DNA from 2 places in the Streptosporangium sp. NPDC023963 genome. Region 2 is predicted to be linked to the other one. Evidence: riboswitches for the same ligand, from Rfam matches in the RefSeq annotation. Region 2 holds a riboswitch; the other holds the start of a gene.
What was found. A riboswitch is a leader RNA that binds a small molecule or an ion and turns the genes downstream of it on or off. The one in region 2 is predicted to bind cyclic di-AMP.
Positions count from the first base shown of each region.

Region 1: another riboswitch for cyclic di-AMP. It lies ahead of AB0F88_RS36660 (NlpC/P60 family protein); the one in region 2 lies ahead of AB0F88_RS34095 (C40 family peptidase).

Region 1 covers NZ_JBEZZK010000018.1:83,985-88,386, forward strand. The annotation lists gene AB0F88_RS36650 (RDD family protein) at 3-1,073, opposite strand; gene AB0F88_RS36655 (amino-acid N-acetyltransferase) at 1,302-1,805, opposite strand; cyclic di-AMP (ydaO/yuaA leader) riboswitch at 2,310-2,456, shown strand; gene AB0F88_RS36660 (NlpC/P60 family protein) at 2,462-3,511, shown strand; gene AB0F88_RS36665 (LuxR C-terminal-related transcriptional regulator) at 3,610-3,810, opposite strand.
Region 2 covers NZ_JBEZZK010000015.1:171,003-175,404, forward strand. The annotation lists gene AB0F88_RS34085 (branched-chain amino acid aminotransferase) at 1-140, opposite strand, end outside; gene AB0F88_RS34090 (3-isopropylmalate dehydrogenase) at 314-1,360, opposite strand; cyclic di-AMP (ydaO/yuaA leader) riboswitch at 1,501-1,733, shown strand; gene AB0F88_RS34095 (C40 family peptidase) at 1,721-2,329, shown strand; gene serA (phosphoglycerate dehydrogenase) at 2,840-4,402, opposite strand, start outside.

The DNA.
Region 1 (4,402 bases), on a different contig from region 2:
AACTACTTGATCTTGACGACGACCGTCGACGCCACCTTGTCGTGCAGTGCCTGCTGCAGGGGCTTGTCCCACAGCAGCCACAGCACGTTCACCAGACTGAAGATGTAGACGACGTAGTTCAGGAACGGCACCCAGGTCAGGAACTGCGGACCGTAGAGCACGCCGGCGCGCTTCAGCGCGACGTCGGAGCTGAGCCCGCCGGGCGGCAGGGCGCCGCCGACCGGCACGACCTTGATGCCCATGACCATCTTGCCGACCGTCTGCCCGCCCCGGCTGAGCATGAAGAACTCGTAGGCGAAGTAGATCCCCGCGGTGACCAGCGAGATGAGGAGGGTCGAGAGGAACAGGCCGCTCGCCTCCGTGACCTCGCCCGTCTCGCTGTTGAAACTGGGGAACGTCACGAGCAGCCCGGTCAGCACCGCGCTGATGATGAACGTCGGGATCGCCAGGATGATCCCGTCGATGATCCTCGCCAGCAGGCGCTGCCACCACTCGGCGAGCGGGGCGGGTGCCCCGGGAGGACCGCCGTAGGGCTGGCCGTAGCCCTGCTGCCCGTACGCGGGCTGCTGGTGGCCGTAGCCCTGCTGCCCATAGTCGGGCTGCTGGCCGTACTGCTGCTGCCCGTAGTCGGGCTGCTGGCCGTAGCCCGGCTGGGGCTGCTGCCCGTATCCGGGCTGCTGCTGGCCATAGCCCGGCTGCTGGCCGTACCCCGGCTGCTCGTGGGAGGACTGCTGGCCGTAACCGGGCTGCTGGCCGTAGCCGGGCTGCTGCCCGTACGCGCCGGTCCCGCCCTGCTGGCCGTACCCCTGCTGCTGGCCGTAGCCCTGCTGCTCGTGGGAGGACTGCTGGCCGTACGAGGGCTGCTGCCCGTACGCGCCGGTCCCGCCCTGCTGGCCGTACCCCTGCTGCTGGCCGTAGCCCTGCTGCCCGTAGTCGGGCTGCTGGCCGTAACCCTGCTGCTGGCCGTATCCGGGCTGCTGCCCGTACGCGCCGGTCCCGCCCTGCTGGCCGTATCCGGGCTGGCTCTGCCCTGGGCCGGTGTTCGGCTGTGAGGCCTCCGACCTGTACCCCACGACTGTCACGTCAGGGTCGAGTTCGCCAGGGGCTCGACCCGCGTTGTACTGTCCGTAATCCGGCTGCCCCGACGGTGTGCGATCGCGGTCGGGATCATCCTGTGGATACGGCGGCTGTCCGGTGCTCACCGCGTCACCTCACTTAGACTGCGCATGTGGCAAATGTCAGACGCACATGCATGCTGCTGCACAAGGTATCGACATAGGTATCAACAGTCACCTTTCCGATCAGTCAGCTCTAAAGTCACCAGAGTCGGGCTCGCGTGTCAGGTGCAGCAGCATCCGGGTGTTTCCCAAGGTGTTGGGCTTGACGTGTTCCAGATCGAGGAACTCCGCCACACCCTCGTCATAGGAGGCGAGAAGTTCGGCGTAGACCTCCGGGGCGACGGGCGTGCCCTGGATTTCCCGGAATCCGTGCCGGGCGAAGAACTCGACCTCGAAGGTCAGGCAGAAGACCCGGCGCAGGCCCAGCTCCGCGGCCGTGCGAATGAGCGCGGAGACGATCCGGTGGCCGATCCCCATTCCCCTGCGGGTCGGATCGACGGCGACGGTGCGGATCTCGGCCAGATCCTCCCAGAGGACGTGGAGGGCCCCGCAGCCGATCACCTCCCCCTCCGCGTCGGTGGCGACCCAGAACTCCTGGACGTCCTCGTACAGGGTGACGGTGGCCTTCTCCAGCAGGCGCCGGCCGGCACCGCCGTAGGTGTCGACGAGCCGCCTGACGGCCCGCACGTCCTGGGTGCGGGCGCGGCGGACCGTGACCTCGGCGACCTCGGCGACCTCGGGGCCCGCGCCCTGCCCGGGCGACCCCCGCTCCGCCCCCGCGGACTCGGCGCGCCGCTCCCCGTCGCCGGAGGCGCGAACGGTCGGCACGGGAGAATGCTCAGCAAGCTGCTCCATGACCGTTCAGCGTACGTCCTCACCGGTCTTCAATTACGGCTCACCCTTAACTCGCAGCTCGAAGACCGCACATGACCCTTGGCAGTCGCTTTACCACTCTCGGTGTGCGGTGCCTCTCGTGTGCCGCAGCTCACCTTTGGCACGGTCCCGGACCTGGGAAGACCTGCGCCACACCCGTCACACGCGAGGCAAAGGCAGCGTAATGGCCATGTTGATCATTTTGAGGTGTGATCTTTTCGTGACACCTCGGTTGCGAAAGCTCTACTGAATTCGCAGTTCTGGTTGAGCAGGAACCACGGGTGCACTAATCTCCGTGCTCGATGTCAGAGACGTAAAAAGCCTGACCCGCCGAATCCCCCGCAGGGGGAACCGGGGACCCACCACGTCCTCCGGGGTGAATCCGAGTGCCACCGGCGCACCCGGTAGGGCTGCCTCCGGCCCGAACCCGTCAGCTAACCCGGTAGGCGGCCGAGGAGAGGAGCCTGTTGGTGAAGCGCACGCGCGACCGCGGAGGAAAGCACCCGGGCCACGAGGCCCGCGCTCGAGGACGCGCGCCGCGAGGGCTGCGCCGTCGCATGGCGGTCGTCGGCCTGGCATTCGCCACCCTGACCCTCGGCACCCCGCTGGTGGCCGCCACCGCGGACCCCGAGCCCAGCCTCCAGCAGCTGGCCAAACAGGCCGAGAAGCTGCACCAGGAGATCGGCGTCCTCGCGGAGCGCTACAACGGCGAGCGGGTCAAGCTCAAGCAGGCCCAGCGGGCCGCCGAGAGCGCCAAGAAGACCCTCGCGTCGAGCGAGTCCGAGCTGGCCTCCCGTCGCACCAAGGCCACCCTCCTGGCGCAGAGCACCTACATGTCGGGCGGCCTGAACTCCGGGCTCGCCTTCACGCAGGCCACCGATCCCGACACCTTCCTCGACCAGGCCACCACCAACTACGCGCTCCAGCAGCAGCAGAGCGAGGAGGTCGCCCAGGTGAGCCGGGCGATCGAGGCCGCCGAGCGGGCCCAGGCCAGCGCCAAGGCCAGGACCGCGGAGGTCAAGAAGCTTCTGGCGGAGATCGACGGCAACCGGACCAAGATCGAGCGGTTGGTCGACCGGGTCGAGAGCGACCTGTTCAGCGAGGTGCGCACCAGGGCCGTCAGCAACAGGGGCGCCCGGGTGAAGACGAACGTGCCCATCGTCGGCAGCGGCAAGGCCGCGGAGGCCACCCGCTGGGCGCTCACCCAGCAGCTGAAGCCGTACGTCTGGGGCGCCGAGGGGCCCAACTCCTTCGACTGCTCCGGCCTGGTCATGTGGGCCTACCAGAAGGTCGGCATCAGCCTGCCGCACTACACCGGCGACCAGTGGACCGCGGGCACCCACGTATCCAGGAAAGAGCTGCGCCCCGGCGACCTGGTCTTCTTCTACAGCGACCTGCACCACGTCGGGATCTACATCGGCGCGGGCCTGATGGTCCACGCCCCCCAGACGGGTGACGTCGTCCACATCACCACGATCGACAACCGGCCCTTCGTCGGAGGCGTCCGCATCGCCGCCTGAACCGGCTCCGGCGAACGGGTCCGCGGGCGCGTCCGGTCCGCACGCATGTCCGGCCCGCACGCGTGTCCGGCCCGACCTGCCGGACACGCGGCGGTGCGTCAGATCAGGCGGCGGCGGGCCGCCCAGGCCACGGCCTCGATCGCCGTGGCGACGCCGATGCGGTCGCAGATGCCCCTGAGCCTGCGCCTGACCGTCCGGCCGCTGATGTCGAGGCGACGCCCTACCCGATCGACCGTGACACCCTTGGCGAGCTCGGCCAGCAGCACGAGGTCGTCGTCACTGAGACCGATATCGCTCATGCCCAGGGGGCTGTCGCCATGGCGTGAATCCACTTCTGGATATGCCATCAAGAGTCACTCCCCCCACTCTGGAAACCGGGTGCGAGACGCCGGAAATGAATACCGTCCGCCAGGAACGGTAAACGCCTTGTTCAAAGGTCGTCAAGTTCCACTCTTCATAGCGTGCGTCCAGTATTGACATAGCAGGCGCTACGTGAAGTACTCATGATATGTCAGTGCCTTTGCGGCTATGTCATGATCGAGCCCAGGCACGAGCCGGCAGGCGTCCCTGGCTGCGACGACCGAAGTCCTGGCAGAACAAGGTTTCGCCGGAACCGCCGCCCCGCCGGGCACCCCGAAGCCGCCCCCTCGGGGATCCGGCCCGCCCGCATTTCTCGGGAAAAATTGATCTCTTCCCGGCGACCATGTCCTCACCACCTTGACGGCACACCACGGATAACGCGGAAATATGAGGGTCAAGAGCGGAGCTTTGCGGCATTCGCGAAGTGCCACGTGGCGACGACGGAACGTCCGGGCGATATTGGGCCTACTGGAAATGGATTTCTGCACCATACGGAAATGCGTCCGATATTGCGCGGGATCATGGGTTCAA
Region 2 (4,402 bases):
TCGGTGTAGTCGATCGAGATCATGTGGTCGGTGAAGACCTGACCGAACCCCGGGCTCGCCAGTACCTGCTCGCGCTCTGCCGCGGTGCGAGCGTGGTCGGAGAGCTGCACGTCGAAGCTGAGCTTCTGAGCGGTGGTCATCGCACGGATCCTTCTCTTGGTGTCTGGCTTACCCTTGGGTCCATTCTGCGTCGGACCGGGTAACGGGAAACTACTCCATCCATGCCGAAAACCGGCAGTGCTGGAGAAACAAAAACGCACCTGGCGGCTCGGGTGAGCCGCCAGGCGCGTCGGGGTCGAGGAGGGCGGCTTCCTCAGCCGGCTACTCGGGCGGTGATGTCGTCGCCGATCTCGCGGGTGGTCCGGCCCGCCTTGCCGGCCGGCCGCTCGGCCAGGTCGCCGGCGACGGCCTGCTCGACCCTGGCGGCCTCGGCGGCCAGGCCCAGGTGGTCGAGGAGCATGGCGACCGACAGGATCGTGGCGGTCGGGTCGGCCTTGCCCTGGCCCGCGATGTCGGGGGCGCTGCCGTGGACCGGCTCGAACATGCTCGGCGCGGTGCGGTCGGGGTTGACGTTGCCGCTGGCCGCCAGGCCGATGCCACCGGCGATCGCCGCGCCGATGTCGGTGAGGATGTCGCCGAAGAGGTTGTCGGTGACGATCACGTCGAAGCGCTCGGGCTGGCTGACGAAGAACATCGAGGCCGCGTCGACGTGGCAGTAGTCGGTCTGGACGTCGGGATACTCCAGGCCGACGCGGTCGAAGGTGCGGGCCCAGAGGTCGCCGGCGTAGGTGAGCACGTTGGTCTTGTGGACCAGCGTCAGCTTCCTGCGGGGGCGGCCCAGCGCCTTGTCGAAGGCGTAGCGCACGACGCGCTCGACGCCGTGGGCGGTGTTCAGCGACTCCTGGGTGGCGATCTCGTGCGGCGTGCCCCGGCGCATGACGCCGCCCGCCCCGGCGTACGGGCCCTCGGTGCCCTCGCGGACGACGACCATGTCGATGTCCTCGGGGCGGGCCCCGCCCAGCGGCGTCTCGACGCCGGGGAAGAGCTTGACCGGGCGGAGGTTCACGTAGTGGTCGAGCCGGAAGCGGAGCTTGAGCAGCAGGTCGCGCTCCAGGACGCCCGGGGGCACGCTGGGGTCGCCGACCGCGCCGAGCAGGATCGCGTCGTATCCGCGCAGCTCGTCGAGGACCGGGTCGGGCAGGGTCTCGCCGGTCTCGTGGTAGCGCTTGGCGCCGAGGTCGTAGGTGGTGGGCTCCACCTTCGTGCCGACCGCTTCGAGGACCTTCAGCCCCTCGGTGACGACCTCGACTCCGATTCCGTCCCCGGGGATGACCGCCAGGCGAATGTTACGCGAATCCATGCAGGCACCTTACCGGTCCGTCTCGGTGATCGAACACCGGTCTCATTCTCCGGACACATCCGCCCGGCGAGACGTTTGATCGTTTTGTCCGTCTTTGCTTGGTATTGACCGTTTCGTGAGGTTTCGTTATGGTCCTCCCAATCACGTCAATGCCTAATCCGTACGGGCCATCCCCTTACCGGGCCCGCACGGAGCCGGGGAACCACTCTTTACGGGATCTACCGGACACCGGGCGCCCCGCTCCTCCCCCGGAGCGCGTTCCCGGCCGTCATCAGGTGGATTCCTTGGGGCGAATCAGCGCGTTCTCGCGCCGTAGGGCGGCCTCCACGCCCGAGCCCGACAGCTCACCCGGCCGGCCTTATGGAAGGAATCACCCTGTCCGGCACAGTTCTCCCCCGCGTCCTGTCCATCTCCGCCTCCATGATCGTCGCCGGCGCCGCGGTGTGCGCGAGCTCGACCGCCGCCCTGGCCGCGTCCCCGCCCCCCGCCCCCGGGCCCGCCGCGCTCAACACCCCCGCGCTGAAGGACGCGCTGAAGGCCGCGGCCGTCAAGCCCGCCTGGCAGAAAGCCGTGAAGTGGGCCATGTCCAAGCGCGGAACGCCCTACGTCTGGGGCGGCACCGGCAACGGCGGCTTCGACTGCTCCGGCCTGGTGCTCCGCGCCTACGGCGCCGCCGGCATCAAGCTCCCCCGCGTCACCAACGACCAGTACGCCGCCTTCTCCAAGAAGATCGCCTGGAAGAATCTCAAGCCCGGTGACCTGGTCTTCTTCAGCGGTCTCGGCCACGTCGGCATGATCACAAAGCCCGGCTACATGGTTCACGCCCCGCAGACCGGCGACGTGGTCAAGGAGGAGAAACTCGACTCCTGGCGCCGCGACTCCTTCGCCGGCGCGGTGCGCCCCGACCCGCAGGGGGTTCAGCTGACCAAGCGGGTCGAGCTCGCGACCGAAACCGTACCCGGCGGATGAGACACGCCGGCGGATCACCGCCGGGAGGCCGTGGAGACCCCGGCGGCGGCGAGAACGGGTTCAGCGGGTGGGAGCACCGCCGTTGTCCCTGCGGTCCAGAGCGGTCTGGAGCGCGTCGATGGCCTCGTCCTCGGTCTCCTCGGGACGGTTCCAGGGATACATGTCGTACATGGCGAATCTCGTCTCGGTCGCATGCCTGCAAGGAAGGTGGTCGAGACTCCGGTCGGGACTCCGACCAGGCCTGATGTCGCGGGTCCGGATCACGGACCGGCGGCGGGGGGCTGGGAGCCGGCACGCGCCACGACACCGCGGCGAGTCGCCGGCCTGCCCCTGTCAGGCCTCGCCGCGGCAGGTAGGAATTACGAGAACCTGGCGCATTTCACTTCAGGCTACCTGGCCGCGGGAAAGCCGTCTCGCCCGGTGTACACACTTCTCACATGCTGAGACGAGAAGTGGCCGCCGTCCCGGTCTCCGGGGCGGCGGCCACATCGGCGGTACGGCTGGGTACGGCTAGTCGGCCAGGTCGACCGAGCGGCCGCTGTCGGCGCCGATCTCCGAGCCGATCTGGTCGATCACCTCGGCCGGGATGGCGGTGTCGACGGTGAGCGCGATGAGCGCCTTGCCGCCCTTGGCGTCGCGGGCCACCTGCATCGAGGCGATGTTGATCGAGTGGTCGCCGAGGATGCGGCCGACCACGCCGACGATGCCGGGGCGGTCGGTGTAGGTGAAGAACGACAGGTGGTCGGTCGGCTCGATCTCCATCTGGTAGCCGTTGACCTCGACGATCTTCGTGATCTGCCTCGGCCCGGACAGGGTGCCGGAGACCGAGACCGCGCGGCCGTCGGCGAGGACGCCCCGGACCGTCACGACGTTGCGCCAGTCGGGGCTGTCGGAGCTGGTGATCAGCTCGACCGACACGCCGCGGTCCTTGGCCAGCAGCGGGGCGTTGACGTAGGTGACCGAGTCCTCGACCACGTCGGTGAAGACGCCCTTGAGCGCGGCCAGCTCCAGCACGCGGACGTCGTGGGAGGCGATCTCGCCGCGCACCTCGACGTCGAGCTTGGTGGCGACCTCGCCCGCGAGGGCGGTGAACACCCGGCCGAGCTTCTCGGCCAGCGGCAGGCCCGGCTTGACGTCCTCGGCGACGGCGCCGCCCTGGACGTTGACCGCGTCCGGCACGAACTCCCCGGCGAGCGCGAGCTTCACGCTGCGCGCGACCTGGGTGCCGGCCTTCTCCTGGGCCTCGTGGGTGGAGGCGCCCAGGTGCGGGGTGACGACGACCTGGTCGAGCTCGAAGAGCGGGCTGTCGGTGACCGGCTCCTTCGGGAACACGTCGATGCCGGCGCCGGCGACGCGGCCCTCCTTGATCGCGGAGTAGAGGGCGTTCTCGTCGATGATGCCGCCGCGGGCGACGTTGATGAGGCGGACGTTCGGCTTGACCGTGTGGAGCTCCCTGTCGCCGATGAGGCCGATGGTCTCCTTGGACTTGGGCAGGTGCACCGTGATGAAGTCGGCCTCGCTCAGGGCCTCCTCCAGCGAGACCAGCCGGACGCCCATCTGCGCGGCGCGGGCCGGCTGCAGGTAGGGGTCGTAGGCGATCAGCTCGACGCCGAACGGCTGGAGTCGCTGAGCGACCAGCTGGCCGATCTTGCCGAGGCCGAGGATCGCGACGACCTTCTCGTCGAGCTCCACGCCGGTGTACTTCGAGCGCTTCCACTCGCCGCCCTTGAGCGCGGAGTGCGCCTGGGCGACGTTGCGGGCGGAGGCGAGGATCAGGGCGACGGTGTGCTCGGCGGCGCTGGTGATGTTGGAGGTGGGCGCGTTGACGACCATGACACCGGCCTTGGTGGCGGCCTCCACGTCGACGTTGTCCAGACCGACGCCCGCGCGGGCGACGACGCGGAGCCGGGGCGCGTTGGCGATCGCCTCGGCGTCGACCTGCGTGGCGCTGCGCACGATGAGCGCGTCCACGTCGGCGAGGGCGGGCAGGAACTGGGCACGGTCGGCGCCGTCGGTGTGGCGGACTTCGAAGTCCGCGCCCAGAACCGCGAGACCGGCCTCGGAAAGTTCCTC